Regions from separate parts of the Pantoea deleyi genome, predicted to be linked through region 1. Evidence: predicted binding sites of a transcription regulator. Region 1 holds the regulator's gene; each other region holds the start of a gene.
The links. The regulator ArgR, encoded in region 1, controls arginine synthesis, uptake and breakdown. The targets are predictions, from matches to a motif close to ANTGAATAAAAATACANT.
Positions count from the first base shown of each region.

Region 1 (10,872 bases):
CCAACAACGCCGCGTAAGCGCAAACCACGATCGCCGTCTCAATCAGCGCAGAGAGCGTCCGGAAGCGGATGACAACCTGTTTGGTGAAGCTGCAGATGGGGTCGTTGTCAGCCGTTTTGGCATGCACGCTGACGTTGAGGATAGCGCAGGCGTCACCCACCGCTGCAATATCCGCCGGACTATCCGTTCGCTGGTCACGGGCGATCGGGTGCTGTGGCGTCCGGCAACCAGCGGCGGCAAAGGGATCGTCGAAGCGGTGCATGAGCGCACCAGTGTCCTGACCCGCCCCGATTTTTATGACGGCGTGAAGCCGATGGCGGCGAATATCGATCAGATTATTATCGTCTCCGCCATTCTGCCGGAGCTGTCGCTGAACATCATCGATCGTTACCTGGTGGCCAGCGAAACGCTGGAGATTGAACCGCTGCTGGTTCTGAACAAAACCGATCTGCTGGATGAGGCGGCGCGTCTTCGCGTTGACCAGCAGATGGATATCTATCGCCAGATTGGCTATCGCGTAGTGATGGTGTCCAGCCGGGCGAAAAATGGCCTGGACGATCTGGAAGCGGCGCTCACCGATCGCGTCAGTATCTTTGCCGGTCAGTCGGGCGTCGGAAAATCGAGCCTGCTGAATGCCCTGCTCGGCTTCGACAAAGATGAGCAGGCCGCTATCCTGACCAACGACGTGTCTGACGGTTCAGGCCTGGGCCAGCACACCACCACCGCTTCCCGGCTTTACCACTTCCCGCACGGCGGCGACGTGATCGACTCTCCGGGCGTGCGGGAGTTCGGTTTATGGCATCTGGAGCCGGAGCAGGTTACCCGCGGGTTCGTCGAGTTCCGCGCTTTCCTGGGCGCGTGCAAATTCCGTGACTGTAAGCACGGCAGCGATCCGGGCTGCGCCATTCGTGAAGCGGTCGAAGAGGGAAAAATCAACCGCTCCCGCTTCGATAACTACCACCGTATCCTGGAGAGCATGGCGCAGGTAAAAACGCGTAAAAATTTCCCTGACGGTGAGAGTTAATCGGTATAACCGCCTCTGCGCCCTCCGCCGCTGCATTTTGCGAGGTGCATTCCAGTCGTGCACACGGAACGTGCAGCGCGCCGGAAATCGGATATAGTCGCGATCTGAACGGGGCACTGCTACAATCCGCCCCCTTTTTTATAACGTCATAAATAGCCAGGAGGCTAAGGTGTTTGATCGTTTAAAACTCGGCTTGAATCATATTCTCCCGAAGAAATGGCTGACTGAACTTGCCGGATGGGGCGCCAGTCGCCGCGGTGGTTGGTTGACCAAACTGGTCATTGACATCTTTGTCTGGTTCTACAAGGTCGACATGGCAGAAGCCCGCAAGCCGGATACGGCCAGCTATCGCACCTTCAATGACTTTTTCGTGCGTCCGCTGAAAGATGACGCGCGCCCCGTCGATGCCGACGCCAGCCTGATCGCCCTGCCCGCGGATGGCGCTATCAGCCAGCTCGGTCATATCGATGGCGATCAGATCTTCCAGGCTAAAGGTCATCACTACTCTCTGGAAGCGCTGCTGGCGGGTGACGAGCGCATGGCCGCCCGCTTTGTGGACGGCGAGTTCGTCACCACCTATCTGGCACCGCGCGACTATCACCGCGTCCATATGCCGTGTAACGGTATCCTGCGTGAGATGATCTATGTGCCTGGCGACCTCTATTCGGTCAACCCGCTGACCGCGCGTAATATCCCGAACCTGTTCGCCCGCAATGAGCGCGTGATCTGCTACTTCGAAACCGATATCGGCCCGATGGTGCAGATCCTGGTCGGTGCCACCATCGTCGGCAGCATCGAAACCGTCTGGGCGGGCACCATCACGCCACCGCGTGAAGGGGTGATTAAACGCTGGCACTACCCGGCAGCCGAAGATGAAGGCGCCGTGGTCCTGCTGAAAGGTCAGGAGATGGGCCGCTTTAAGCTTGGCTCGACCGTGATCAACCTGTTCGCACCGGGCCGCGTCAAACTGGCAGAAAGCCTGGAAGCGGAAAGCAAAACCCGTCTCGGCCAGCCGCTGGCGATTGCGCTGCCGGTCGCCACGGACATGTCTGACGTCATCACTGACTAAATTGAGAGTCCTCTGTGCGCCCGATTCTCCTCCTGCTGCTGAGCCTCTGGCTCAGCAGCCCGGCCTCTGCGGCCAGCCTTCCTGACGCCAGCCAGCTTAAACAGCAGCTGGAAGAGATCAAATCGGCCAAAAGCTCCCCGACGCAGGCGGAGCAGATCCAGACGATCGAAGCCGCCCTGAATTTCCTCTCTGAACGCGATGAATCGCTGGAGCGCGCCGCGCAATATCAGCAGGTCATTGACGATTTCCCGCGTCTGGCGCGTGAACTGCGTCAGCAGATTGCGACGCTGAGCGACAGCGGGAAGACCGTGCGCAGCAATATGAGCAGCGCCGAGCTGGATCAGGAGATCCTGCAGGTCAGCAGCCAGCTGCTGGAAGAGGGTCGTCAGGCGCGGCAGGAGCAGGATCGGGCGCGCGAGATCAGTGACTCCCTGTCTCAGCTGCCACAGCAGCAGACCGATGCCCGCCGGGCGATGACGGAGAGCGAGCGCCGTTTGCAGGGCGTCAGCAGCAGTTCACCGCAGGGTCAGCTGCAGCTGGCGGCCCGTCAGGCTGAAAATGCCGCCGATAAGGCGCGCGTCGATGAACTGGAACTGGCGCAGCTCTCCGCCAATAACCGCCAGGAGCTGGCGCGGATGCGGGCGGAGGCCCACCAGCGTAAAGCGACTCAGCTGGATAACTATCTGCAGGCGCTGCGCAATCAGCTCAACGACCAGCGGCAGCGTGAGGCAGAAGTTGCGCTGGCGCGTACCGAACAGCTGGCCGAAAACAGCGGCGATCTGCCGCCCGCCATCAGCGATCAGTTCCGGGTTAACCGCGAACTCTCGGGTGCGTTGAATCAGCAGGCGCAGCGCATGGATCTGGTGGCGTCGCAGCAGCGTCTTGCCACCAACCAGATTATTCAGGTCCGTCAGGCGCTCTCTACCCTGCGCGAACAGTCGCAGTGGCTGGGTGCCTCGAATCTGCTGGGGGAAGCGCTGCGGGCGCAGGTCGCGCGTCTGCCGGAGATGCCGAAATCGCAGCAGATTGATAATGAGATGGCGCAGCTTCGCGTGCAGCGTCTCTATTACGAAGATCTGCTGGAGCGCCAGGAGTCCCTGCGCAAAGGCCACCAGGCCGATGGTCAGCCCTACACGGCCGATCAGAAACGTATTCTCGATGCCCAGCTCCGCACCCAGCGAGAGCTGCTGAATTCCCTGATCTCCGGCTGCGACACGCTGATCCTGGAGATCACCAAACTGAAAGTTGGCAACACCCAGTTGCAGGACGCGCTGACTGAGGTCAAAGATGCGACCCACCGCTACCTGTTCTGGACCGCCGATGTCAGCCCGATCACTCTGAGCTACCCTTTGGATCTGGCGAAAGATCTCTCCCGTTTGCTGTCGCTGGACACCCTGGGCCAGCTCGGCAAAGCGATGGCGATGATGTTTACCAGCCGCCATTCGGTGCTGCCGATTATCGGCGCGCTGCTGCTGGTCGGCTTCAGCATCAGCTCGCGCCGTCACTTCAATGCCTTTCTTGAGCGCTCCGCCAGCAAAGTGGGCAAGGTCACGCAGGATCGCTTCCGCCTGACCATCCGGACGGTGTTCTGGTCGATTCTGGTCGCGCTGCCGCTGCCGGTACTGTGGGGCGCGCTGGGTTATGGCCTGCAGAACGCCTGGCCCTACCCTATCGCCGTGGCGGTTGGTGATGGCATCACCGCCACACTGCCTCTGCTGTGGGTCTTTATGATCAGCGCGGCTTTTGCCCGGCCCAACGGCCTGTTTATTGTGCATTTCCGCTGGCCGCAGAACCGGGTGGCGCGCGCCATGCGCTACTACTCGCTGAGCATCGGCCTGATTGTGCCGCTGATCATGTTGCTGATCGCCCTGGGAAATCTGGAAGATCGCCAGTTCTCCGCGTCGCTGGGCCGTCTCTGCTTCATCCTGATCTGCGGGGCCATCAGCATTGTCACGGTGAGCCTGAAGCGTTCCGGTATTCCGCTCTACCTCGACAAAGAGGGGAACGGCGAGAACATGGTCAACCGGATGCTGTGGAATCTGATGATCGCCATGCCGCTGATGGCGGCCCTCGCCTCCGCCACAGGCTATCTGGCGACCGCCCAGGCGCTGCTGGCACGTCTGGAAACCTCCGTCGCCATCTGGTTCCTGCTGCTGGTTATCTATTACATCATCCGTCGCTGGATGCTGATTCAGCGTCGCCGGCTCGGCTTTGACCGCGCCCGTCAGCGCCGTGCCGATATGCTGGCCAACCGCGCGCGCAGCGAAGAGGAAAAAGAGCAGGGCACTCAGAATACCGATGCGATTGAAATCGAAGAGCCGGTAATCGATCTGGATGCTATCAGTGCCCAGTCACTGCGGCTGGTGCGTTCTCTCCTGACGCTGATCGCGCTGGTGTCTGTGATTGTGCTCTGGTCGGAAATCCACTCCGCCTTCGGCTTCCTGGAAAATATTCAGCTGTGGGATGTCAGCTCGTCCGTGCAGGGCGTGGAGTCAATTCAGCCAATTACCCTGGGCGCGGTGCTGATCGCCATTCTGGTGTTTATCATCACCACTCAGCTGGTGCGCAATATGCCTGCGCTACTCGAACTGGCGCTGCTGCAGCACCTGAATCTGACGCCCGGTACCGGCTACGCCATCACGACCCTGACCAAATATCTGCTGCTGCTGGTCGGCGGACTGATTGGGTTCTCGATGATCGGGATTGAGTGGTCGAAGCTGCAGTGGCTGGTTGCGGCACTCGGTGTGGGACTGGGATTTGGTCTGCAGGAGATCTTTGCCAACTTTATCTCTGGCCTGATTATCCTGTTTGAAAAACCGATCCGTATCGGCGACACCGTGACGATCCGCGACCTGACCGGCAGTATCACCCGGATCAATACCCGCGCGACCACCATCACCGACTGGGATCGCAAAGAGATTATCGTGCCGAACAGGGCGTTCATCACCGAACAGTTTATTAACTGGTCACTGTCCGATTCGGTCACGCGCGTGGTGCTGACCATCCCGGCCCCGGCCAAAGTCAGCAGCGAACAGGTCACCACCATTCTGATACAGGCGGCCGAACGCTGCAGCTATGTGCTCGACACGCCACAGCCGGAAGCCTTCCTTGTGGATCTGCAGCAGGGTATTCAGCTGTTTGAGCTGCGCGTACATGCCGCAGAGATGGGACACCGGATGCCGCTGCGTCACGAGCTGCATCAGCTGATTCTGAGCGGGTTTGACCAGCACGGTATTGAGATGCCGTTCCCGCCCTTCCAGATGCGGATGGAAACCCTGGGTAAGAAGCTGCCTGCCAGCAACGGCACACCGGCGGCCCGCGCCTATAAATCTGGCGGTCTGTAATGCAAAACGCCCGGCTGAGCCGGGCGTTTTCACACTGCGCGATGCGTTACTGCTTAACGAAAGCTTCGCCCTGAGCAATGTCTTTCTTCAGCGTCTCCAGCATGCCGGAGAGCGCCTGCTGTTCATACGCGCTCAGCGTGCCAATCGGCCTGCGTTCCGCAATACCGTTTTTACCCAGCAGCAGCGGCTGTGAGAAGAAGCGCGCATATTCGCCCTCACCTTCCACATAGGCACACTCCACTACGCCTGACTCGCCATTCAGCGCCCGCACCAGAGACAGACCGAAACGGGCAGCCGCCTGACCCATCGACAGCGTCGCCGATCCGCCACCCGCTTTGGCTTCCACCACTTCTGTTCCGGCATTCTGGATCCGCTTCGTCAGATCGGCCACTTCCTGATCGCTGAAGCTGACGCCGCTGACCTGAGACAGCAGCGGCAGAATCGTCACGCCAGAGTGTCCGCCGATGACCGGAACTTCAACCTGGTCAGGTTGCTTGCCCTTCAGCGCTGCCACAAAGGTGTTGGCACGGATGATGTCCAGCGTCGTGACGCCGAACAGACGGTTTTTGTCGTAGACGCCGTGCTTTTTCAGCACTTCTGCCGCGATAGCCACGGTGGTGTTAACCGGGTTGGTGATGACACCAATCAGCGCTTTAGGCGCGGTCGTCGCCACCTGTTCAATCAGATTACGAACGATGCCGGCATTCACATTAAACAGATCTGCGCGGTCCATACCCGGCTTACGGGCGACACCGGCGGAGATCAGAACCACGTCTGCGCCCTGTAACGCTGGTGTGGCATCTTCGCCGCTGAATCCCTGAATGGAGACGGCGGTCGGAATATGACTGAGATCAACGGCAACGCCAGGCGTAACCGGCGCGATGTCATACAGTGAGAGTTCTGAACCTGCAGGAAGCTGGGTTTTGAGCAGAAGTGCGAGCGCCTGGCCTATGCCGCCAGCGGCACCGAGAACGGCAACTTTCATTCTTAACTCCTTATTAAGGTGGGGCAGAGATGGGCCGAAATTCTATCTGTGTCAGACCTTAATCAACTGCTCAGGCGATGATAATTATCCGCTGTTAATTCTACGTGCTTTCGCACTTAATCTCCGGATTCAAAAGTTACTTATCATTACGCCTGAATGACCGACAACCTTGCCGTCGTCAGACAGAGAACGGCTATGTGCGTTTTCTGTTACTACACCACCAATAATATAACAACTTTGCAACCTTTGCCTTCTGCGGCTGTGACGGGGGTTTTGGTCTGAGCGGATTTATTTGCTATTATCGCCGCCCGCCAGCCGCCCGAACCCTGCTCATCAATCGAACGATTGCATAAAAATGCATTTAAATGCATAATCACCACTCTGCCGCGGGCGGATGCGCGGTTATTCTCTCTATATATTGGTAACCTATGCGAAACCCATCGAAACAAGACGATCTGATCAAGGCTTTCAAAGCCTTATTAAAAGAAGAAAAATTCAGTTCCCAGGGCGAGATTGTTCAGGCGCTGCAGGATGAGGGCTTTGAGAATATCAATCAGTCCAAAGTCTCTCGCATGCTGACGAAGTTTGGCGCAGTGCGGACCCGCAATGCCAAGATGGAGATGGTCTACTGTCTGCCGGCAGAACTGGGCGTGCCAACGACCACCAGCCCGCTGAAAAACCTGGTACTGGATATCGACTACAACGACGCCCTGGTGGTGATTCATACCAGTCCTGGTGCCGCACAGCTGATTGCCCGCCTGCTGGATTCGCTGGGTAAATCGGAAGGGATTCTGGGAACGATTGCCGGTGATGACACGATTTTTATTACCCGTGCGCGCGACTTCACGGTGAAGCAGCTGCACAGCGCCATTCTCAACCTGTTTGAACAGGAACTCTGAGGATCGACTGACGGCTTCCGGTACAGACCTGGCCGTCAGCCCCTTAAGCCTGTTCAGGCTCGCCGTATTGCCCGCACGCATACACCCAACAGTCTGTTTTAAGCCCTGCGCCCGCGGACAGAAATCAGCTTCTGCTTCACCTTCTGCGCTATTTTACGCTGCTTTACATCACTAATCCGGCACCATCGCCCGGATCCAGATCAAACCCCAGCCCGAAACACCCCTGCATTTCGCACTAAACGTTAAAGTGATCTATATCACTGTTTTTGCAATTAAAAGCGGCATAAAGGCTATTTTTTCATCGTTTTTTATAACGTTGAGTTATTAAAAGTAGCCATAAGGATAAAGTATCACAAGAAAACATTATTAGCGGAATATTAATTTCTCGCGTTATTAGTTCTATACTTCTTTTCGTGACGCAAATCACACAAACCAGAAAGATAAAAATAGACGACGAGGAAATATCTATGAACGTTAAAACTACTATCGCTACCCTGAGTATTCTTTCCGCCCTTTCATTTGGCGCTGTCGCAGCAGAATCTATCGATGCTGCTCAGGCGCAGAATCTGCAGCCCGCAGGCACCATCAGCGTCAGCGGCGTCGCGGGTTCACCGATGGATATCCGTCAGCAGCTGAGTGACAAAGCCGATCAGCAGGGCGCAAAAGCCTATCGTGTGATCGAGGCTTACAACAACGGCAACTATCACGCCACCGCCGCGCTTTATAACTAAGACGCAGCCCGGTTTAGCCTGCCGCTCTCTGTCAGATGCGCACAGCCGCACCGGAGAGCAGAGGCAGAAACAGATATTGCAGGAGAGTGAATTATGAAAATGAAATTAGCTATCGCCGCCCTTGGCCTTTCCCTGATCTCAATGGGTGCTGGCGCTGCCAGCCTGGTGACCAATCAGGAAGCTCAGGGTTTGCAGTCGATGAACCAGACCATCAGCATTAGCGGCCGTAATGGCGACCAGACGCACGTGCGTCAGGTGCTGTCAGAGAAAGCGGATGCCCAGGGTGCCGGTCACTATCGCATCATCGAAAACAACCAGGATAACACCTGGCATATCACCGCTGAACTCTATAAATAACCGACCATGATGACGCCGGAACGGCGTTGAAAATATCGACGACCCGCCTTTACGATTAACCGCAGGTTGTTGAATGTATTGAGGAGACGAACATGAATATCAAAACAACCATTGCTACAGTCAGCCTGCTTTCCGTTATGGCGTTCGGCGCTTCTGCCGCTCAGCTGGTAACCGGCGACCAGGCACAGAATCTGCAGCCTGCGGGAACCGTGACCATCAGTGGTACAGCGGGTGCACCAATGGATTACCGCGCTGAACTTTCTCAGAAAGCCGATGCGCAGGGTGCCAGCGCCTATAAAGTGATTGAGGCGCGCACCGGTGACAACTACCACATCACCGCACAGCTCTATAAGTAATTCCTCGTCAGATGTTGACGAACCCTTTGGCCCCGCTCTCCGGGGCCTTTTTTTTATCTGACGTTAAAGTGAAGCTGCCCTTCCAGCTCCTCTTCCGCTTCATCGAACAACAGAATCAGCGCGCCGTAACGCCGTCGCTGCCCCCTGCCCAGATTGACAAATTCAATCTCCAGCGGCATGGGTAACAGATCGCCCGTCACCACATCCCATAATCCATCCAGATCGCAGATGCGGCGCTCTTCCAGCGCAAATCGCTCGCTGAACTGGCGGAAGAAATGGGCCTGATCGACAATTTCATTAAAATCAAAACGCTCGATTTTCATGCTGACCGCTCCCATGCTCCGTCTGTGGGCGACCTCTGCCGCCCGTTCCTGTCCGTTAGCTCAAACCGCCCAGGTGGAGCGCTTTGACCTCCAGATACTCTTCCATTCCCAGGACCGACCCTTCACGGCCCAGTCCCGACTCTTTCACGCCGCCAAAGGGCGCCAGTTCGGTCGAAACGGCACATTCGTTAATGCCGATCATGCCGCTCTCCAGCGCCGCCGAGACGCGGAACACCCGCTGCAGATTCTGGGTGTAGAAGTAGGCGGCCAGACCAAATGGCGTGGCGTTGGCGCGGCGGATGACATCCTCCTCATCCTCAAAGCGGAAACAGGCCGCCACCGGACCGAATGTCTCTTCCTGCGCGAGCTGCATCTCTTCGTGGGCATCGGCGATCACCGTGGGCTGCCAGAAATTGCCGCCCAGCGCATGGCGTTCGCCCCCCGCCAGTAGTTTGCCCCCTTTTGCGACGGCGTCTTTAACGTGCTGCTCCACCTTTTCCACCGCCGAGGCTTCAATCAGGGGACCGACGATCACGCCCTCCTCCATGCCGTTGCCGACCTTCAGCTTGTTGACCTCGGCCGCCAGTTGCTGCGTGAAGCGGTCATAGACCGCATCATGAATGTAAAAGCGGTTCACGCTGACGCACACCTGGCCCGCGTTACGGAATTTGTTGGCGATAGCGCCCTGGACGGCGGCATCGATGTCAGCATCGTCAAACACGATGTAGGGGGCATTGCCGCCCAGCTCCATCGACACTTTTTTCATGGTTTCGGCGGCATTGCGCATCAGCAGCTTGCCCACCTGCGTCGAGCCGGTGAACGAAATTTTACGCACCGCGCGGCTGGCCATGATCGCGTCGCTGATGGCGTGGGTGTCACCGGCCACCGCATTCAGCACGCCATCCGGGACGCCCGCCTGCTTCGCCAGGGCCAGCAGCGCAAAGGCCGACAGCGGCGTGTTATTGGCAGGCTTAATGATACCGGTGCAGCCTGCGGCCAGGGCGGGCCCCAGCTTGCGGGTCAGCATCGCCATCGGGAAGTTCCACGGCGTAATGGCCGCCACCACGCCAATCGGTTCGCGGGTAGCCAGGATACGCGAGCCCGGTTTCGCGGGCGGTATGATCTCACCGTTGGCCCGTTTTGCCTGCTCGGCGAACCACTGAATAAAGCTGGCGGCGTACTCAACTTCCCCCTCCGCCTCTTTTACCGGCTTGCCCTGCTCCGTGGTCATCAGTTCGCCCAGCCAGCGCTTGTTCTCAATAATCAGCTGGTACCAGCGCATGAGGATCTCAGCGCGCGCTTTTGCAGTGAGCGCCCGCCAGGCGGGGAAGGCGCGCTCTGCGGCGGCGATAGCCTGTTCCGTCTCCGCTTTGCCCGCTTTTGCCACCTGAGCAATGACCTCGCCAGTCGCCGGATTGGTGACGTCGAAGGTGGCGGCCGCCTGATGCCACTGGCCATCCGCTAAATAGCCGGTGCGGAACAGCTCGCTCTCTTGCAGTGATTTCATGGATTCGCTCCTGTCAGTTTTACGCTTCCGTTCAGAGAGTATAGTTGGCAAAAGCGGCAGGTTTTATGACGGGCGGGGATTGGGCAGGCCGCTGCCGGTGGCAGCGGCCAGATTCAGATTTGGATGAGGGTGTTCTGATATTTGTCGAGCATGAGCGCCAGCCGTCTGACCGGCTCCGTGACGCTTTCTGGTGCCTCATAATGGGCCAGTTTTTCCTGATAGACCGCCAGCTCTTTCAGCAGACGTTCAAAATAGTAACGCCGTTTGTCATCGCTGC
Region 1 is NZ_CP071405.1:504,515-515,386, reverse strand. It holds gene rsgA (small ribosomal subunit biogenesis GTPase RsgA) at 1-1,024, shown strand, start outside; gene asd (archaetidylserine decarboxylase) at 1,194-2,093, shown strand; gene mscM (miniconductance mechanosensitive channel MscM) at 2,108-5,437, shown strand; gene mdh (malate dehydrogenase) at 5,484-6,422, opposite strand; gene argR (transcriptional regulator ArgR) at 6,851-7,321, shown strand; gene yhcN (peroxide/acid stress response protein YhcN) at 7,789-8,052, shown strand; gene J1C59_RS02445 (YdgH/BhsA/McbA-like domain containing protein) at 8,146-8,409, shown strand; gene yhcN (peroxide/acid stress response protein YhcN) at 8,502-8,765, shown strand; gene J1C59_RS02435 (barstar family protein) at 8,819-9,088, opposite strand; gene J1C59_RS02430 (NAD-dependent succinate-semialdehyde dehydrogenase) at 9,144-10,595, opposite strand; gene aaeB (p-hydroxybenzoic acid efflux pump subunit AaeB) at 10,709-10,872, opposite strand, start outside.

Region 2 (10,872 bases), 320 kb from region 1:
TTCAGTTCGCGGATCAGGAAGGCCTGCTTGTCCGCTTCGGACCAGCTCTCGTAGTCGCCCAGGCCCAGATAGCGGGTCGCTTCCGCAATCGCTTCGGTGTGACGGGTGCTCTCCTGGCGCAGATCGATACGCACCAGCGGCACGCCAAAACATTTCACGCGGCGCAGCGTATCAAGCAGCTGGCCGTTGGCGATGATGCCCATGCCGCACTTCTGCAGGGACTGATAGATGGCGAACAGCGGATCCCACAGCTGGTCATTAGACACCAGCAGATCGGCCGGACGCGGCAGACGTTCCCCTTTCAGGCGATGCTCCAGGAACGACTGGGTGCTCATCAGCTGGCTGCGCATGCGCTTCAGGATCAGACGATAGGGTTCCAGCGCTTCCGGATCGCCGCTGAGTTCGCGGATCTCGTCGGTGCACTCCGACATCGACAGCTCAGAGATCAGTACGCCGATGTCGCGCAGGAACAGGTCAGTGGCTTTCCAGCGGCTCAACTGCATGACGTGACGGGTAATCGACGCCGTCACATTCGGGTTGCCATCTCGGTCGCCGCCCATCCAGGAGGTGAACTGCACTGGCACGAAATCGACCGGCAGTCTGATGCCGAACGCCTCTTCCACCTGCTCGTTCAGCTCACGCAGGAAAGCCGGAACGCCTTCCCACAGGCTGTTTTCCACCACGGCAAAGCCCCATTTCGCTTCGTCGATCGGGGTCGGGCGATATTTGCGGATCTCATCGGTGTGCCACGCCTGGGCGACCAGCTGGCGCAGACGGCGCATAATCTGGTTACGTTCGTAGTCGGAGACGTCGCTGTGATCGAGTTGCTTCAGGCAGCTGTTGACCTCGACCAGCTTGTGGATCAGCGTGCGGCGGGTGATTTCGGTCGGGTGAGCAGTCAGCACCAGCTCCAGCGACAGCGACTCAATCGCCGCCAGAATGTCGCTTTCACGAATCTCTTTCTGCTGCTTCAGGGTATCAAAGGTCTTTTTCAGCAGTTCAGGATGGTGCTCACCCTCGCCACTCTGTGAGATGGTCTGATACTGCTCCGCCACGTTGGTCAGATTAAGGAACTGGCTGAACGCGCGCGCCACCGGCAGAAGCTCCTCGTTGGAGAGGTTCTGCAGCGTATTGAGCAGTTCTTTACGATGAGTGTCATTGCCTGCGCGGGATGACTTGGAGAGCTTACGGATGGTTTCCACCTGGTCGAGGATGTTCTCGCCCAGTGCATCCTTAATCGTATCCCCGAGCAGTTTGCCGAGCATACTGACATTACTTCGCATTGCGGAATATTGTTCGTTCATTGGACCCTGACACCCTTATCGTCTTGAAAAACTTCTACACCCGACCTTTCAGGCAGCCAAAAATCAGCAACGTGGTGTTCCCGGTATGCTGAGGGGAACCGGCACCGTTGCCGCCTGTCCGCTTTCTGAAACGCTCTGGATAATCACCCGGTGGGCATAACATCGTCTTTTATCTAGCCACGTAATGTTGCATTCGTCAAATGAGATAAAGTGCGGCGAAGTAGCGGCTAAATAACGGGAATTATTGGTATTTATCGGGAGTGAAGCGGGATAAGTTATTCTTATTGTTAAATCCCGCAGAATGAGGGGGCATTTTGTCGTTTTTACAGTGAAATGCCCCATTTGCTGTCAATCAGTGACAAAAATGCTGCACAACCTGACTGATAAGCGCCCGTGTCGGCTTAATAAATGCCGTATCGATAAACTCGTCTGGCTGATGCGCCTGATTGATCGAACCCGGTCCCAGTACCAGTGTCGGACAGAGTTGCTGAATAAACGGCGCCTCGGTGCAGTAGTTGACGATTTCGGTAGGCGTACCCAGCAGTTTCTCGACCACACTGACCAGCTCATGGTTTGCCGGGCACTCATAACCCGGAATCGGCGGATGCAGCTCGGCCACGGTAATGCGGCCCGGCCAGCGTGCACTGACCGGGGCCAGCGCCTCATTCAGCAGTCCGTCGAGATCGCCCAGCGACAGGCCCGGCAGCGGACGAATATCCATGTGCAGCTCACAACAGGCGCAGATACGGTTCGCCGCATCCCCGCCATGAATATGCCCGAAGTTCATGGTGGGATAGGGGATGGCAAAACCATCGTGGTGATAGCGTTCCTGCAGCGTCGTGCGGAGCTGCATCAGGTGGGTGATCGACTCATGCATCAGCTCGATGGCGTTAACACCTCGCGCCGGATCGCTGGAGTGGCCCGATTTGCCTTCGATACGGATCACGTTCGACAGATGGCCTTTATGCGCGCGAACCGGTTTAAGCGAGGTCGGCTCGCCAATAATGGCGCAGTCGGGACGCAGCTGCGTCGATTCAGAAAAATATTTGGCCCCCGCCATGGTGGTCTCTTCATCCGCCGTGGCGAGAATATAGAGCGGCTTACTCAGGGTGCTGACATCCACATCGCGCAGCGTATCGAGAATAAAGGCGAAGAACCCTTTCATGTCGGCGGTGCCCAGACCATAGAGCTTGTTGTCGTGCTCGGTCAGGGTAAAGGGATCGCGTGTCCAGCGGCCATCATCGAAGGGCACGGTGTCGGTATGGCCGGCCAGCAGCAGGCCGCCCGCGCCGCTACCGGTGCGCGCCAGCATGTTAAATTTATTGCGCGTTCCCGGCACGGGCTGCACTTCAACGCTGAAGCCGAGGTCGCGGAACCAGCCTGCCAGCAAATTGATTAAAGTTTCATTACTCTGATCCAGTGCGGCATCGGTTGCGCTGATCGACGGTGTGGCGATTAACTGGCTGTACAGTTCAATAAAAGGCGGTAATTTTGTCTTCACTGTTGGCGGTCCTTGGGTTAGGATGTATCCATATTCATGCAGTAATAGTGAATAAAAATACATTAACGTCCTCTGCAAGGGAACCTTAAATCGCTGCAGATGACAGGGTGGGTAACGGGGCAAGGCCGCGACCCGGAATGTGCGACTGTAAAAAGGGTTACAGCCTGATGTTGAATACGCTGATCGTTGGTGCCAGTGGTTACGCTGGTACAGAGCTTGCCACCTTCCTGAATCGTCATCCACATATCAACATAACCGCTTTGGCGGTTTCCGCGCAAAGCCCTGATGCCGGTAAGCGCCTCTCCGACCTTCATCCGCAGCTGAAAGGCGTGGTGGATCTTCCGCTGCAGCCGCTGAGCAGCGCGGCGGAGTGGGCCGGCAAAGTGGATGTGGTGTTCCTGGCGACCGCCCATGAAGTCAGCCACGATCTGGCCCCGGAGTTTCTCAAAGCCGGTTGTGTGGTCTTTGACCTGTCGGGCGCGTTCCGCGTCAACGACGCCGATTTCTACACCCGCTTCTATGGCTTCACCCATCAGCATGGCGAGTGGCTGGATAAGGCTGTTTACGGTCTGGCGGAATATCAGCACGATAAAATTCAGCAGGCGCAGCTGGTGGCCGTCCCCGGCTGCTACCCGACCGCCGCGCAGCTGGCGCTGAAGCCGCTGGTGGAAGCCGGGCTGTTAAACGATGCGCAGTGGCCGGTCATCAACGCCACCAGCGGCGTGAGCGGTGCCGGACGTAAAGCCAGCGTCGGCACCAGCTTCTGCGAGGTCAGCCTGCAGCCTTACGGCCTGTTTAACCATCGCCATCATCCGGAAATCGTTGCGCACCTCGGCACACCGGTGATCTTCACGCCGCATCTGGGGAGTTTCCCACGCGGTATTCTGGCGACCATTACCTGCCGTCTGAAAGCGGGTGTGAGCCGTGAGGATGTCGCCGCTGTGTTCCATCGCGCCTATGATGATAAACCGCTGGTGCGGCTCTATGAGCAGGGCGTCCCGGCGCTGAAAGCCGTGGTGGGCCAGCCCTTCTGCGATATCGGTTTTGAGATGCAGGGCGAACATCTGATTGTGGTGGCCGCCGAAGATAACCTGCTGAAAGGCGCGGCATCGCAGGCGGTACAGTGCCTGAACATCCGGTTCGGCTTCCCTGAAACGCAGTCACTGATTTAACGGATAACGAAACCATGACCAATCCATTGATTATCAAGCTGGGCGGTGTGCTGTTAGACAGCGAAGAAGCGCTGGCCCGCCTGTTTGACGCGCTGCTGACCTGGCGCAGCGCCCATCAGCGTCCGCTGATCATTGTCCACGGCGGCGGTTGCCTGGTGGATGAACTGATGAAAAAGCTGGCGCTGCCGGTGATGAAGAAAAACGGCCTGCGCGTGACGCCTGCCGACCAGATCGACATTATTACCGGTGCGCTGGCGGGAACCGCCAACAAAACGCTGCTGGCCTGGGCCAAAAAATCGGGCATCCGCGCGGTGGGTCTCTGCCTGGGTGATGCGGGCATCGTCAATGTTACGCCGTTTGACGAAGAGCTTGGCCATGTCGGCCACGCGATGCCGGGCGATCCGGCCCTGCTGAACACCCTGCTGGCGGCCGGTTATCTGCCGGTAGTCAGCTCAATCGGTATTACAGACAGCGGTGAACTGATGAACGTCAACGCGGACCAGGCGGCGACCGCTCTCGCCTCGACGCTGGGCGCGGATTTGGTTCTGTTGTCTGACGTCAGTGGTATTCTCGACGGGAAAGGCCAGCGCATCGAAGAGATGACGGCCGATAAAGCTGAACAGCTGATTACCCAGGGCATCATCACCGATGGCATGATTGTGAAGGTACACGCTGCGCTTGATGCGGCACGTACCCTGGGCCGCCCGGTGGATATTGCCAGCTGGCGTCACGCCGAGCGGCTGCCTGACCTGTTTAACGGCGTGTCGATTGGCACCCGGATTCTCGCTTAACGACTCTGATTCAAGGATTACGAAATGCAAACGCAAAACATCAAAAAAATCGTTCTGGCTTACTCCGGCGGTCTGGATACGTCAGCCATCATTCCATGGCTGAAAGAGAACTACGGCGGCTGTGAAGTGGTCGCTTTTGTTGCGGATATCGGTCAGGAGCGCAGCGATCTGGAAGGTGTGGAGAAGAAAGCCCTGCAGTCCGGCGCCTCTGAGTGCCACGTGGTTGACCTGCGTGAAGAGTTCATCAGCGACTATGTTTATCCGGTGCTGCAGACCGGCGCCCTGTACGAAGGCACCTACCTGCTGGGTACCTCAATGGCGCGTCCTATCATCGCAAAAGCGCAGGTTGAGCTGGCACTGAAAGTGGGTGCTGATGCGCTGTGCCACGGCGCAACCGGTAAAGGAAATGACCAGGTGCGTTTCGAAACCACCTACACCGCGCTGGCGCCGCAGCTGAAAGTGGTGGCACCGTGGCGTGAGTGGAACCTGCGTTCACGTGAAGCCCTGCTGGACTACCTGAAAGAGCGCAACATCCCGACGACCGCGTCGCTGGAAAAAATCTACAGCCGTGACGAAAACGCGTGGCACATCTCCACCGAAGGCGGCGTGCTGGAAAGCCCGGCGAATGCACCGAACAAAGATTGCTGGGTCTGGACTGTCGATCCGCTGGAGGCGCCCGATCAGCCTGAAGACGTGACCGTGACCGTAGAGAAAGGTCGGGTTGTTGCCGTCAACGGCGAAAAAATGAGCCCGTTCCAGTGTCTGGAAAAACTCAACGTGCTCGGCGCGAAGCATGGCGTGGGCCGTATCGATATCGTTGAAAACCGTCTGGTCGGCATTAAATCGCGCGGCTGCTATGAAACGCCTGGCGGCACCATCATGGTCAACGCCCTGCGTGCGGTAGAGCAGCTGGTTCTGGATCGCGACAGCTTCAAATGGCGTGAGCAGCTGGGTCACGAAATGTCCTACGTCGTCTATGACGGCCGCTGGTTCGCGCCGCTGCGTAAGTCGATTCAGGCAGCGGCCGAATCGCTGGCGGAAGAGGTGAACGGTGAAGTGGTGCTGCAGCTCTTTAAAGGCCACGCAACCGCGACCCGGAAGCGTTCTGCGAACAGCCTCTACTCAGAAGAGTTCGCGACCTTCGGCGAAGATGAAGTTTACGATCACCGTCATGCGGGCGGCTTCATCCGTCTGTTCTCACTCTCGTCGCGCATCCGTGCCCTGAACGAGCAGAAGAAGTAATTTTCGGGCGGGGTACGCCCCGCCTCACAGTTTCACTTCAGGGGCGGCATTTATGCCGCCTCTTGTTTAACGATTCAGAGGAGTTTTCACATGGCACTTTGGGGTGGACGGTTTACTCAGGCAGCGGATCAACGTTTCAAACAGTTCAACGACTCGCTGCGCTTCGATTACCGCCTGGCAGAGCAGGACATCATTGGCTCTGTTGCCTGGTCCAAAGCGCTGGTGACGGTGAATGTCCTGACTCAGGATGAGCAGCAGCAGCTGGAAGCAGCCCTGAATACGTTACTGCAGGACGTGCGTGAAAATCCTGAGCAGATTCTGCAGAGCGATGCCGAAGATATCCACAGCTGGGTGGAAGGGCAGCTGATCGACAAGGTCGGCGCACTGGGCAAAAAACTGCACACCGGCCGTAGCCGTAACGATCAGGTCGCGACCGATCTGAAGCTCTGGTGCAAGATGCAGATTGAGGCGCTGCTGGGCGCGACACGCGATCTGCAGCAGGCGCTGGTGGTGACGGCGGAAGCCAATCAGGATGCGGTGATGCCGGGCTACACCCACCTGCAGCGTGCTCAGCCGGTGACGTTTGCGCACTGGTGTCTCGCCTATGTTGAAATGCTGGCGCGCGATGAGAGCCGTCTGCAGGATACGCTGAAGCGGCTGGATGTCAGCCCGCTGGGCTGCGGCGCACTGGCCGGTACCGCTTACGAAATTGACCGTCAGCAGCTGGCAGGCTGGCTGGGCTTTGCGTCTGCCACGCGCAACAGTCTGGACACCGTCTCAGACCGCGACCACGTGCTGGAGCTGCTCTCCGATGCCGCAATCGGCATGGTGCATCTGTCGCGCTTTGCCGAGGATATGATCTTCTTCAATACCGGCGAAGCGGGCTTTATTGAGCTGTCAGACAAAGTGACCTCCGGCTCTTCGCTGATGCCGCAGAAGAAAAACCCGGATGCGCTGGAGCTGATTCGCGGCAAGTGCGGCCGGGTACAGGGCGCACTGACCGGCATGATGATGACGCTGAAGGGGCTGCCGCTGGCCTACAACAAAGATATGCAGGAAGACAAAGAGGGGCTGTTCGACGCGCTCGACACCTGGCTCGACTGCCTGCATATGTCGGTGCTGGTGCTGGATGGCCTGCAGGTTAAACGTCCGCGCTGCCAGGAAGCTGCCGAACAGGGTTACGCAAACTCTACCGAGCTGGCGGACTATCTGGTTGCCAAAGGCGTGCCGTTCCGTGAAGCGCACCATATTGTCGGCGAAGTGGTCGTGGCCGCGATTGGCGAGGGCGTGGCGCTGGAAGCGCTGCCGCTGGCGACGCTGCAGCAGTACAGCACGGTGATTGGTGAGGATGTCTATCCGATCCTGGCGCTGCAATCCTGTCTGGATAAGCGTAATGCGCAGGGTGGGGTCTCTCCGCAGCAGGTGGCGCGTGCCATCAATGACGCAAAACAGCGTCTGGCGTAATTCGCAGATAAAAAAAAAGCGGGCATTTCAGATGCCCGCCAACCTCTAGCTTCAGAACAACTACTTTTTTTATAGGCACATCATCAGAGCGCCAGCTCTCCCGGCTGACACCCAGATTTTTTACGCTGACAGCAAGTATTGCTGCAGATCGTCACTCCCGCCAATGTGACGACCACCGATGAAGATTTGCGGCACCGTCGCGCGGCCGGTCACGGCACGCAGACTCACCGTGGTCGCATCCTGGCCCAGCACAATCTCTTCGTACTGAATCCCCTGGTCGACCAGCATCTGTTTTGCCTGAATGCAGAAGGTGCAGCCAGGTTTGGTAAAGATAGCGACTGACTCCTGAGCTTTACAGGCCGGATCGAGGTAGCGCAGCATGGTGTCCGCATCAGACACTTCGAACGGATCGCCAGGCTGATTCGGCTCCACAAACATTTTCTCTACCACGCCGTTACGCACCAGCATGGAGTAGCGCCATGAGCGGGGGCCAAAGCCGAGGTCGGCTTTCTCAACCAGCATCGCCATTCCGCGGGTAAACTCACCGTTGCCATCGGGAATGAAGGTGATGTGGTCGGCGCGCTGCTCCGCTTTCCAGGCGTTCATCACAAAGGTGTCATTCACCGAAACGCACAGGATGCTGTCCACGCCCAGGCGGGTAAACTGTCCCGCTAATTCGTTGTAGCGCGGCAGATGAGTGGATGAGCAGGTGGGTGTAAACGCCCCCGGCAGTGAAAACACGATAACCGTTTTATCTTTAAACAGCGCGTCGGTGGTGACATCGACCCAGCGGTCGCCCTGGCGTGTGTGAAAAGTCACTGATGGGACTGCTTTACCTTCCTGACCTGCAAACATTTACGACTCCTGATCAACCGCGTTCCATTTGATGCGCGCATTATTCCCAACCGCCCTTGATAGGGCCAATCGTTCATTGCTATTCTATCTATCGCCACGGGCTATCGTGGTCTGGAGGGTAATAATGAATATCCGTGATCTTGAATATCTGGTTTCGCTTGCTGAACACCGCCACTTTCGTCGTGCTGCGGATGCCTGTCATGTCAGTCAGCCCACGTTAAGCGGGCAGATCCGCAAGCTGGAAGATGAGCTGGGCGTGATGCTGCTGGAGCGCACCAGTCGCAAAGTGCTGTTCACCCAGGCGGGGCTGCTGCTGGTGGATCAGGCGCGAACGGTGCTGCGGGAAGTGAAGGTGCTGAAAGAGATGGCCAGTCAGCAAGGGGAAGCGATGTCCGGTCCGCTGCATATCGGTCTGATCCCGACGACCGCGCCCTACCTGCTGCCCCAGATTATCCCGACGCTGCATCAGACGTTCCCGAAACTGGAGATGTATCTGCACGAAGCGCAGACGCTGCAGCTGCTGGCGCAACTCGACAGCGGCAAGCTGGACTGCGCGATTGTCGCGCTGGTCAAAGAGAGCGAAGCCTTTATCGAGGTGCCGCTGTTTGATGAGCCGATGAAGCTGGCCGTCTATGCGGATCATCCGTGGTGTGACCGCGACCGGGTGCCGATGTCCGATCTGGCAGGCGAAAAACTGCTGATGCTGGAGGATGGCCACTGTCTGCGTGACCAGGCGATGGGCTTCTGCTTTGAGGCGGGAGCGGATGAAGATACCCATTTCCGCGCGACCAGCCTGGAGACGCTGCGCAACATGGTAGCGGCGGGCAGCGGCATTACGCTGTTACCGGCGCTGGCCGTACCGCCGGAACGCATCCGGGATGGGGTCTGCTATCTTCCCTGCTATAAGCCGGTGCCCAAGCGGACGATCGCGCTGGTTTACCGTCCGGGTTCCCCTCTGCGCAGCCGTTATGAACAGCTGGCAGAGGCGATCAAAACCCATATGGAGCACTATTTCGACGCCACCCTAAAACAGGCGGTTTAAGCCGTTTAACGCGGCAACGCGATAGGCTTCGGCCATGGTCGGATAGTTAAAGGTGGTATTCACGAAATACTCAATCGTGTTGCCACCATTTTTCTGTTCCATAATGGCCTGACCGATGTGAATAATCTCGGCGGCACGTTCGCCAAAGCAGTGGATCCCCAGTATCTCTTTGGTTTCCCGGTGGAAGAGAATCTTCAGGCTGCCGACGTTCATCCCCACGATCTGCGCTCGCGCCAGATGTTTGAACTGCGCGCGGCCCACTTCATACGGCACCTTCATCGCTGTCAGCTGCTGCTCGGTTTTCCCCACAGAGCTGATCTCAGGAATGGTATAAATCCCGGTCGGAATATCTTCGATCAGGTGCGCTGACGCTTCCCCTTTGATGATCGCCTGCGCGGCAATGCGTCCCTGGTCGTAGGCGGCAGAGGCCAGGCTCGGGTAGCCAATCACGTCACCCACGGCGTAGATGTGCGGCTGCGCGGTCTGATACATGCTGTTTACTTTCAGCAGGCCACGACCATCGGCTTCCAGCCCGACATTCTCCAGCGACAGCGAGTCGGTGTTACCGGTACGGCCATTGGCGTACAGCAGGCAGTCCGCCTTCACCTTTTTGCCCGACTTCAGGTGCATGATCACGCCATCTTCCACGCCTTCGATCTTCTCGAACTCTTCGTTGTGACGAATCACCACGCCGCTGTTCCAGAAGTGATATGAGAGCGAGTCAGACATCTCCTGATCCAGGAACGCCAGCAGGCGATCGCGGGTGTTAATCAGGTCAACCTTGACGTTCAGGCCACGGAAAATCGACGCATACTCACAGCCAATCACGCCCGCGCCATAGATAATGACGTGGCCGGGTTCGTGGTGCAGGTTGAGGATCGAGTCGGAGTCATAAACGCGCGGATGGGTGAAGTCCACATCATCAGGATGATAGGGGCGTGAGCCACAGGCGATAACAAACTTCTCTGCCGTCAGCGTTTCGCGGGTGCCGTCCGGCTGTTCAATCTCGATCGTATTGGCATCCACGAAATGCGCATCGCCCTGATAAAGCTCGCAGCGGTTGCGCTCATAGAAGCCCTGGCGCATCGCTGTCTGCTGGCTGATGACGTTTTCCGTATGGTTAAGGATGTCGGCAAAAGAGGAGCGAAGCAGACGGGTATGGTCGCTGTAGAGCGGGTTCTGGTTGAATTCGATAATGCGGCTGACGGCGTGGCGAAGGGCTTTGGAGGGGATGGTGCCCCAGTGCGTACAACCGCCACCGATGTTGTGATAGCGTTCGATCACGGCGATGCGCGCGCCCTGTTTTACCAGCCCCATCGCCGCACCTTCACCGCCGGGCCCTGAGCCAATCACAATGGCATCGTAATCGTAAGACTTTTGCATACCGATACGTCCTATTATTTATACATTTTTACAACGAGATTCTAACATCTCGTCGCGCACTTCTGAATTCTATCAGCGATTTTCATCACAGTTTGACAAAGAGTGAGGTTCACAGGCG
Region 2 is NZ_CP071405.1:185,590-196,461, forward strand. It holds gene ppc (phosphoenolpyruvate carboxylase) at 1-1,304, opposite strand, end outside; gene argE (acetylornithine deacetylase) at 1,657-2,805, opposite strand; gene argC (N-acetyl-gamma-glutamyl-phosphate reductase) at 2,973-3,977, shown strand; gene argB (acetylglutamate kinase) at 3,992-4,768, shown strand; gene J1C59_RS00880 (argininosuccinate synthase) at 4,793-6,010, shown strand; gene argH (argininosuccinate lyase) at 6,101-7,474, shown strand; gene J1C59_RS00890 (glutathione peroxidase) at 7,595-8,329, opposite strand; gene oxyR (DNA-binding transcriptional regulator OxyR) at 8,454-9,371, shown strand; gene sthA (Si-specific NAD(P)(+) transhydrogenase) at 9,354-10,754, opposite strand.
Region 2: argC (N-acetyl-gamma-glutamyl-phosphate reductase) is a predicted target of ArgR. The motif match lies at 2,852-2,869, and genes of this name have one in related genera.

Region 3 (10,872 bases), 1.0 Mb from region 1:
CGGGGGCTGCGGCTTACTCACCGGCCAAATATGGCATCCTGGGGGAGATCACGCACGGCGACAAGCTGGTGAAAGCCAACGGGCTGATGGAGGCGTCAACCATCGCCGCCATTCTGCTCGGCTCGGTGGCGGGCGGGATGCTGGCCGACTGGCATATTCTGGCGGCGCTGGGGATCTGTGCGCTGACCTACGGCATCGCTGTCATGGCGAACCTGTTTATCCCGAAGCTGCAGGCGGCACGTCCTGGTCAGAGCTGGCAGCCGGGCATGATGGTACGCCGCTTCTCGGGTGCCGTCATGCTGCTGTGGCGTGACGCGGAGACGCGCTTCTCGCTGCTCGGCACCAGCCTGTTCTGGGGCGCAGGCGTGACGCTGCGCTTCCTGCTGGTGCTCTGGGTGCCGGTGGCGCTGGGCATCAGCGACAACACCACGCCAACCACCCTCAACGCTATGGTGGCGATCGGAATTGTGATTGGCGCGGCGGCGGCGGCGAAGCTGGTGACGCTGGAGACCGTGCGTCGCTGTATGCCGGCCGGGGTGCTGATTGGCGTTATGGTTGTGGTCTTCTCGCTGCAGCACTCGCTGCTGAATGCTTATCTGATACTGATGCTGGTTGGCGCGCTGGGCGGGTTCTTTGTAGTGCCGCTGAATGCGCTGCTGCAGGCGCGGGGCAAAGAGAGCGTCGGCTCTGGTAATGCCATTGCGGTGCAGAATCTGGGTGAGAACAGTGCCATGCTGATCATGCTGGGACTCTATACGCTGGCGATCAGGGCGGGAGCGCCTGCGGTGGCGACGGGCATCGGCTTCGGTGTGCTGTTTGCGCTGGCGATAGCGCTGCTGTGGCTGTGGCGGCCGGCTAAGCGGTAAACACGGCGCCGCCGCCTGCCGGCGTTCACAGCAGGCGGCGGCGTACCCTCTTAGCGACGGACGGCAATCGCTTCGATTTCGATCTTCACATCTTTTGGCAGACGCGCCACTTCAACGCAGGAGCGCGCCGGGAAGTGAGCCTGATGTTCGGTGAAAAACGCTTCATAGGTCGCATTGACCGTAGCGAAATCATTTAAATCCTTGACGAAAACCGTGGTCTTCACGATATCGCCCACCTTCAGACCCGCCGCTTCTACAATCGCCTTCACGTTTTCCAGCGACTGACGCGCCTGTGCGGCAACGTCATCGGCAACCTGGCCGGTCGCCGGATCAACCGGGATCTGACCAGAGGTAATGATCATGCTGCCCAGATCGACGCCCTGAACATAGGGACCGATAGCGGCAGGGGCTTTTTCAGTACTGATTTCACGAGACATCATGGCTCCTTTGATTATGTCGTCAGGCGGCGATACCGCCGCTCAGGCCCATTATAAGGTCGGACAGGGCGATTACCAGTGACCCAGCACCACATGGCGGGCGAACTCTTTCTCGCAATATTTGCACTTCAGGTGCACATCATCGGCGCGCTGCTTGACGGCAAAGCTGGAGAAGACCGGCTCGCTGCGGCTGATGCAGTTGCTGTTGGGACAGGTCAGCACCCGCTCAACGTGATCCGGCAGGGTCGGGGCGATCTTGGCCACCACTTCGTAGTCATTGATGCGGTTGACCGTGGCATGTGGCGCATAGACCGCCAGCTGATTTACCTGATCGTCAGTGAGAAAGGTGTTCTCGATCTTGATCAGATCCTTGCGGCCCATCTCACCGGATGGCAGGTTCAGGCCGATGGTAATGCGCTGATCCGTTTCGGTCAGCCGGAACAGAGAGAGCAGTTTAAAGCCGATCTGCGCCGGAATGTGGTCGATAACCGTGCCGCGCTTGATCGCTTCGACCTGCAATTTGTTGTCCTGAGTCATGGGGTCTCTCCTTACAGGGCGGGTTCGCTGTTTAAAACCAGTGCCAGCAGAGCCTGGCGCGCATAGATGCCGTTACCCGCCTGCTGGAAATACCAGGCGTAGGGGGTCTTATCGACATCGGTGGTGATCTCATCAATACGGGGCAGCGGGTGCAGCACTTTCATGTTGTCGCGCGCCGTGCCGAGATCGGTCGCCCGCAGGATGAACTGCGCTTTGACGTTGGCATACTCTGACGGGTCGAGCCGCTCTTTCTGAACCCGCGTCATGTAGAGGATGTCGAGTTGCGGCATCACCTCTTCGAAGCTGTCGTGGCGTGACCAGGGGATCTGCTTCTCATCCAGCATATCGGTAATGTAGGCGGGCATCGCCAGTGCATCGGGCGCAATAAAGAAGAAGCGGTTACCTTCAAACTTCGCCAGCGCCTGGGTCAGCGAGTGGACGGTGCGGCCATACTTCAGGTCGCCGACCATCGCCACATTCAGCTGATTCAGACGGCCCTGGGTCTCCTGGATGGTAAAGAGATCCAGCAGCGTCTGGGTCGGATGCTGGTTCGCACCGTCTCCGGCGTTGAGGATCGGGATGCCATTGGAGAACTCGGTCGCCAGCCGGGCCGCGCCTTCCTGGGGATGACGCATCACAATCGCATCAACATAGGTGCTGATGACCGAAATGGTGTCGGCCAGGGTTTCCCCCTTCTTGCCCAGCGAGGTGTTGCTGCCGTCAGCAAAGCCGACCGCTGATGCGCCCAGACGATGGATTGCGGTTTCAAACGACAGGCGGGTACGGGTGGACGCCTCAAAGAAGCAGCTGGCGATCACCTTGTGCTTCAGCAGTTCCGGCTGCGGGTTGGCTTTGAGCTGCGCCGCCGTCTGCAGCGCCAGTTCCAGCTCTTCGCGACTGAGGTCGTTAATTGAAATAATGTGCTTGCGATATAGCGGGTTAGCCATAGCTGTCTCCTCTGCGCGGCCGGATTGCGGACAAAAAAAAGCCCCTGCTTAAGGGGCTTTTTTAAGATCGGGTCGATGACCGAAAGAAACAGCAGCACCGCCTGCGGTCAGGCGTGATTGAGCATCAAATTGTCCGCTGTGCTGTCGCATATTTCCTCCGGCAAATTGGGCCGCATTATACCCGTTCGTCGTGGAGCAGCAAGAGGAAAACGTTTGCGGGCCGGTTGCCGGTGCGTGTCCGGCAGCGGGACATGGCGACGGACGCTGTCCGGTGAGAACAGCGTCCGGTGGCCGCGGCCTGTCAGCGCTGGCCCAGCGTCGCCACCATCACCGCTTTGATGGTGTGCATGCGGTTCTCGGCCTGATCGAAGACGATGCTGTGCGGCGACTCAAAGACCTCATCGCTGACTTCCATGCCGTTGGGCAGATCGTACTGTTCCGCCATCTGCTGGCCCAGCGTGGTCTGATCGTCATGGAAAGCGGGCAGGCAGTGCAGGAATTTCACCTGCGGGTTGCCGGTCAGATCGAGCATCGCCCGGTTGACCTGATAGTCACGCAGCAGGGCAATCCGCTCGGCCCAGACCTCTTTGGCTTCCCCCATCGACACCCAGACATCGGTGTAGATGAAATCGGCGCCTTTCACGCCACTGGCAATATCGTCGGTAAGGGTAATCTTTCCACCGGTCTGCTGCGCCACTTCGCGGCACTGGGCCACCAGTTCCTCCTCCGGCCAGCAGCTCTTCGGGGCCACCAGACGCAGATCCAGACCGGCCAGGGCGGCGGCTTCCAGCATGGTATTCCCCATGTTGTTGCGCGCATCACCGACGTAGACCAGCGTCATCTCGCTGAGTTTTTTACCCGGCAGATGCTCCTGCATCGTCAGCAGGTCGGCCAGCAGCTGGGTGGGATGGAACTCGGTGGTCAGGCCGTTCCACACCGGCACACCGGCATGTTCCGCCAGCGTTTCCACCAGCGCCTGACCGTAGCCGCGATACTGAATGCCATCGTACATCCGGCCCAGCACGCGGGCGGTGTCACGCATCGACTCTTTATGGCCGATCTGACTGCCGCTCGGGCCAAGATAGGTGACGTTTGCACCCTGGTCGTAAGCGGCAACTTCGAAAGAGCATCGGGTACGGGTCGAGTCTTTTTCGAAGATGAGCGCGATGTTTTTGCCTTTCAGATACTGCACTTCGCTGGCGCTTTTTTTCGCCTGTTTTAATTCAGCAGAAAGGGAGAGCAGGTAATCGATTTCGGCGGGGGTAAAATCCAGAAGTCTGAGAAAATGACGCTGATACAGCTGACTCATACAACGCTCCGGTAAGCATTAAAGTGAATTAAAATTCAATCTAACCGTATGAATATTCATTTTCAAGTCTCGGGGCGAATAAACTTTTCGTTTTGTGTAGTGGCGCGACAGGCAGTGTGGGAAAATAATTGTTTATTGCCGAACTCAGAGAGGACATCGTCATGGCATATGAAGCATTACTGGAAGAGCAGCAGGAAGAGACACGGCAGATCATTGAAGAGCTGCTGGAGGATGGCAGCGATCCTGATGCGCTCTATACCATCGAGCACCATCTCTCCTGCAATAACTTTGACTCACTGGAGAAAGCCGCCGTCGACGCGTTCAAGCTGGGTTATGAAGTGACCGAGCCGGAAGAGCTGGAGCTGGAAGATGGCACCACGGTGATGTGCGTCGATATCATCAGCGAATCCGCGCTGAACCCGGAACTGATCGATGCGCAGGTGGAGCAGCTGGTGAACCTGATCGGCAAGTACAACGTCGATTACGACGGCTGGGGCACCTATTTCGAAGATCCCGATGCCGAAGATGAAGATGATGAAGACGACGCCATCGAAGATGAAGACGATAATGGTGTTCGCCACTAAGTAGCCGGGGCGGAGATCTCTCCGCCTGTCACCTCTGCCACGCCTTTTTGACATCATGAACTACGCACCTTTACTTGAACCGATCTATCAGTTTCTGCACTGCCGCACGCCCCAGGCCTGGATTGACGAGGCGCGCAAGCCGGAAAATCTGACCCTGCTGTTAACCGACCATCTGGTCTGCGAGCTGAAAGCCGCCCAGACCGCGGTCTGGCTGATCCGCAAATATGTGGCTGACAAACCCAGCGGCGATGCGATTCTGGCGTGGCTGAAACCCTATGAAGATTTTATCTTTCGCGAAGATGGCGACAGCGATTTTATCAACGCCCACAGGAATCTTACTAAACGCATCATCGTGCGTAACGCGCTGCCGTGGGCGGATGATCTGGTTGAGAAGATGGTGCTGCTGATCAAAGAGGAGCTGCATCACTTCTATCAGGTGTGGGAAATCATGCAGTCGCGCGGGCTGGTCTATCAGAAGATCACCTCGAGCCGCTACGCCAAATCGCTGCTGCGCGAAGTGACGACCCATGAGCCGGAAACGCTGGTGGATAAACTGATTTGTGGCGCCTACATCGAGGCGCGCTCCTGTGAGCGTTTCGCCAGTCTGGCACCTTATCTTGATGATGAGCTGGCGAAATTCTATCTCTCGCTGCTGCGCTCCGAGGCGCGGCACTATCAGGACTATCTGACCCTGGCGGCGCAGATCGCGGCGAAAGATATCTCGCCACGGGTGCAGGCGATTGGCATCACAGAAGGGCGGTTAATCAGCGAGCCGGACAGCGAGCTGCGCTTTCACAGCGGCGTACCGGCGTTCTGACTCTGCAAGATCAGCGGGGCGGTCAGCCCCTGTTTTACAGCACCTTCAGCATCCGCACTTCGCAGTCGACATGGCCGGTGCAGCCCATCGCGCCGTCGATATGCTCAAAGCCCAGCGACTCGTAGAGTTTAATCGCCCGCGTCAGGCTGGCAGTGGTTTCCAGATAGCAGCGGCGGAAGCCGTGACGGCGTGCATGGTCCATCGCCCGCAGCGCCAGTTCGCGCGCCAGGCCCTGACCGCGAACGGCAGGCAGAAAATACATCTTCTGCAGTTCGCAGATATCGGGCGCGCTGCAGGCGAGAGGCGCGACGCCACCGCCGCCAGCGACCCTGCCCTGATACTCAACAATCCAGTAGGCACTCTGTTCAGCACTGTAAAGCTCAAACAACTGGTCGAGCTGGGGATCGGAGACGGTATAGCCTTTGTCCGCCGTCAGGCCGAACTCGGCGGACACATCGCGGATCACCTGGGCAATGTGCGGATTATCGGCGGCAGTAATTGGCCGCACCTGGAGAAGCTGAGAATCATAAATCATGTTGGGCTGGGATGAGACAGAGCGGTTAGACATTTACCAGAAATAACATTATCGTCATGTAAAAGCAATATTGCTGATAATGCAGGGAGGCAGAAATGACAGCATTTCGTTGGTTAGTTAAAAATTATAAAAACTTATCTTTTGTTTTTATTGTTATTGGTTTTATAAACGTTTGGGCTTATTTTAAATGGATTGGTCGATTGGATTTTTTTTCATTGGTAGTGGGGAATCTTTCGGCGAGTTTAAGTATATTGATATCTTCATTAGTCTTTTTTCTTGCTATTTCCATCATGTTCTTCATTCCTACAGCCCTTTGTTCTTTAATGGGGCTGAAAAGCTCAATTAAAGATAAAAAGAAACTCAGTATTCGGGAAAGACTTGAGACTGAATATAATGAAGGTTGTACTGCCATAACTTCTTTGGTTGCTATTCTTGTTGCACTTGCTGTTTTCCTCCTAAACGAAAATATCAGTATTAGGCTTTTTCTTATTCCTGCCCTAGTGGGTTTAGTTACCCATGTAATCTGTAATTACTTTACAGGCAATAAAAGTCAACGGCATTTGAGGCTTTTTATTCTTCGTCTGGAATCTATTCATAAGCGTAAAAATCTGGAAAAAGATTATTTGACTAAGTGGTTTTGCTGGGAGAGATTTAAGGCTAGCCAGGTAATTATAAATATTTTTTATTGCTGCATGTCGCTATGTATCGCCTTTATTTCGATCATGCCTCTTTTTGTTTTTATAGATATGGGAGTGTATTTTACTGGCGAGAATATTTTGGCTCAGTACTCTATCATAGTAATTTTATATTTTTTACTTTTCATGCCTGCGCTCATAATCCTTTTTAGGAATAAAAATGGTAAAGTTCAGACAGTTCATCCTGCATTAATGCTGGCGCCTTTTATAGTTTTGGTTGTCTTTGGTGTTTTTCCTGGTTTACTTATTCAAATAAATCAGCGAGGGATTGAATTGGTCGGTATGGCATCCTGGGAAGAAAAGGTTTTTTCCTTTAATGTAGATGATTTCCCTGCATACTATTTTCCTAAAGATAAATGGGGTGTGACAAGAGAAGTAGGTAAATCCCGTCTTGTTAAAGGACTCCAGGTTTTTTCAAATAGTGAAGTCTGGCTTGTCTGTCCTTCAAGTCTATATGAGCTACGTACAAAAGCCATACAAAACAATGCGCTAATTTGGAGGGAAGATAAAGATTCTCAGAATAAGTTGAAAGATTTAAGTCAGTATTGTTTGATAGCCAGAAATAATCAGGTAAGAACTGATGCTGCTTTAAAAAATCTGTATGAATCTATGTTGCCATAAATAATAAATATAGTTATTTAATGGATATTCTTTCTCCCATCAGTTTGATTGAGATTTTTTCTGGCTAAATTGACCGTTGTGGGATGGTAACTTAATCAACTCATGGGACGCATTTGAAGACATACCCATTTTTTAATCACATAACATGTAGATGCAATGTCATCACAGAACTACGAGCTTTGCTAAGTATCAAATACTGACAAAAAAACCCCGCGCCAGCGCGCAGGGTTTTTTTCAGAGCAACGGCATCAATCAGAGTGCCGCAATGACCGCCTGCTGTTCAATCAGTTTTGCTTTTGACTGCTGCAGTTCCGCGACGCGCTCGCGCTCTTTCGCGACCACCGCTTCCGGGGCGCGCGAAACAAAGCCTTCGTTCGCCAGCTTGGTCTCGATCTTCTCGATCTCCACATCCAGCTTAACCAGCTCTTTCGCCAGACGCTCCAGCTCGGCGGTTTTATCCACCAGATCCGCCATCGGGATCAGCAGCTCTGCGCCTTCAACCAGCTTGGTTACCGACACCGGGCCTTTCTCGCCTGCAGGCAGAATGGTCAGGCTTTCCAGACGCGCCAGGCGCGACAGGAAGTTGCGGTTCGCCTCGACGCGACGCAGCGCGGCCGGGGAGCAGTCACGCAGCAGCACATCCAGCGGTTTGCTCAGCGCGATGTTCATTTCGGCACGGATATTACGCACCGCCACGATCGCCTGCTTCATCCACTCGATGTCCGCTTTCGCTTCGGCATCCTCTTTCGCCGCATCGTACTGCGGGAACGGCTGCAGCATGATGGTGCCGTCGCTGATGTTTTTCAGCACTTTCACACGCTGCCAGATGGTTTCGGTGATAAACGGAATGATCGGGTGCGCCAGGCGCAGCAGCGCTTCCAGCACCTGCACCAGCGTATGGCGGGTGCCGCGCAGTTCCGCTTCGCTGCCGCTGTTCATCACCGGCTTGGTCAGCTCCAGATACCAGTCACAGAACTGGTTCCAGGTGAAGTCATACAGGATGTTGGCGGCGATATCGAAGCGATAGCTGTCCAGCGCTTCGCGGTACGCTTTAACCGTGTTGTTGAACTCGGTCAGGATCCAGCGATCGGCCAGCGACAGCGTCATGTCGCCGCCGTTCTGTCCACAATCCTGATCTTCGGTGTTCATCAGCACAAAGCGGCTGGCGTTCCACAGCTTGTTACAGAAGTTACGATACCCTTCCAGGCGCTTCATGTCCCAGTTGATGTCGCGGCCGGTTGAGGCCAGCGCCGCCAGGGTGAAACGCAGCGCATCGGTACCTGATGGCTCGATGCCGTCCGGGAACTGCTTCTCGGTACGTTTGCGGATCTTCTCTGCCAGCTGCGGCTGCATCATGTTGCCGGTACGTTTTTCCAGCAGCGCCTCCAGCGAGATGCCGTCGACCATATCCAGCGGATCAATCACGTTGCCCTTGGATTTCGACATCTTCTGACCCTCTTCATCGCGGATCAGGCCGGTCATGTAGACGGTTTTAAAAGGCACCTGCGGTTTGCCATTTTCATCTTTGATGAAGTGCATGGTCAGCATGATCATGCGGGCAATCCAGAAGAAGATGATGTCGAAGCCGCTGACCAGCACGCTGGTCGGATGGAAGGTGCGCAGCGCTTCGGTGTTTTCCGGCCAGCCCAGAGTAGAGAAGGTCCACAGGCCTGAGGAGAACCAGGTATCCAGCACGTCATCATCCTGACGCAGCGCCACATCGGCGGCCAGGTTGTTCTCTGCACGGACTTCCTCTTCGGTGCGGCCGACATAGACGTTGCCGTTCTCGTCATACCACGCCGGGATGCGATGACCCCACCAGAGCTGACGGGAGATACACCAGTCCTGAATATCGCGCATCCAGGAGAAGTACATGTTTTCATACTGCTTCGGCACGAACTGGATGTCACCGTTCTCAACCGCTTCAACCGCGACTTTCGCCAGCGGGGCAGTGCGCACATACCACTGGTCGGTCAGCATCGGTTCGATGACCACGCCGCCACGGTCGCCGTAAGGCACGGTCAGGTCGTGAGGTTTGATCTCATCCAGCAGACCCAGTGCATCGACGGCGGCGACAATCGCTTTACGCGCGGCAAAGCGTTCCATTTTCTGGAAGGCGGCCGGGATCTCGTCAGAGCAGGCGTCGCTTGCTTCACCGTTGGTGTCGTAGACCTGAGCGCGTTCGCGGATATCACCGTCGAAGGTCAGGATGTTGATCATCGGTAAACGATGACGACGACCTACTTCGTAGTCGTTGAAGTCATGTGCCGGGGTGATCTTGACGCAGCCGGTGCCTTTTTCCATGTCGGCGTGTTCGTCACCGACGATCGGGATCAGACGGCCCACCAGCGGCAGCATCACAAATTTGCCGATCAAATCTTTGTAGCGCGGATCTTCCGGGTTAACGGCCACGCCGGTATCACCCAGCAGGGTTTCCGGACGGGTGGTAGCCACCACCAGATAATCTTTGCCGTCGGCCGTTTTTGCGCCTTCAGCCAGCGGATAGCGGATGTGCCACATTGAGCCTTTGCTCTCGCGGTTTTCCACTTCCAGATCGGAGATTGCGGTGCGCAGTTTCGGGTCCCAGTTCACCAGGCGTTTGCCACGGTAGATCAGGTTCTCTTTATAGAGACGGACAAACACCTCTTTAACGGCGTTGGAGAGCCCTTCGTCCATCGTGAAGCGTTCGCGCTCCCAGTCGACGGAGTTACCCAGACGGCGCATCTGACGGGTGATGGTGCCGCCCGACTCGGCCTTCCACTGCCAGATTTTGTCGATGAAGGCGTCGCGGCCATAATCCTGGCGCGTTTTACCCTCTTCAGCCGCAATTTTGCGCTCAACCACCATCTGCGTGGCGATGCCCGCGTGGTCGGTACCCGCCTGCCACAGGGTGTTTTTTCCCTGCATGCGCTGGTAACGGATCATGGTGTCCATGATGGTTTGCTGGAAGGCGTGACCCATGTGCAAGCTACCGGTGACGTTCGGCGGCGGGATCATGATGCAAAAGCTTTCCTGGCTGGTATCGCCATTCGGTTTGAAGTAGCCCTGCTTTTCCCAATGCTCGTAAAGCGGCTGCTCGATATCTTGCGGGTTATATGTCTTTTCCATTTCTGCTATGTCGTTTGCGGCTGTGGTGGCGCTGCCGTATTCAATTGGAATCCAACGCTGCGATACGCTTTATAGCGGTCGCGCGCCAGTTGTTTGAGAGCGTCCTCGTGAGGAACGAAGTCTATCACTTCATGGAAAGCAGTAGCAAAATCTGCGAAGTGGGGCAGCAGGCTAATCAGCAGGTCGCGCGGGGAACTGCCGCGACGCTGAGGCCAGGCCAGCTCGACGGGCGCGCCATAGCGGGGGCCTTCACCCGCCAGGTTGTGTGGCACAAAGGCGTTCGCCGGTCGTTGCCACAGCGCTTCATCCAGACGAATGGCCTGCTGTTCATCTTCACAGGCGATCAATATCCGCTTTCCGGCCCGCCAGCGTGTTTCAGCCAGATCGCACACCAGCGCTTCAACGGCGCTCAGGCC
Region 3 is NZ_CP071405.1:3,447,088-3,457,959, reverse strand. It holds gene lplT (lysophospholipid transporter LplT) at 1-866, shown strand, start outside; gene ridA (2-iminobutanoate/2-iminopropanoate deaminase) at 917-1,303, opposite strand; gene pyrI (aspartate carbamoyltransferase regulatory subunit) at 1,376-1,840, opposite strand; gene pyrB (aspartate carbamoyltransferase) at 1,852-2,787, opposite strand; gene argF (ornithine carbamoyltransferase) at 3,089-4,096, opposite strand; gene rraB (ribonuclease E inhibitor RraB) at 4,258-4,680, shown strand; gene miaE (tRNA isopentenyl-2-thiomethyl-A-37 hydroxylase MiaE) at 4,736-5,497, shown strand; gene J1C59_RS16220 (GNAT family N-acetyltransferase) at 5,532-6,032, opposite strand; gene J1C59_RS16215 (hypothetical protein) at 6,128-7,348, shown strand; gene J1C59_RS16210 (valine--tRNA ligase) at 7,601-10,456, opposite strand; gene J1C59_RS16205 (DNA polymerase III subunit chi) at 10,462-10,872, opposite strand, start outside.
Region 3: argF (ornithine carbamoyltransferase) is a predicted target of ArgR. The motif match lies at 4,119-4,136, and genes of this name have one in related genera.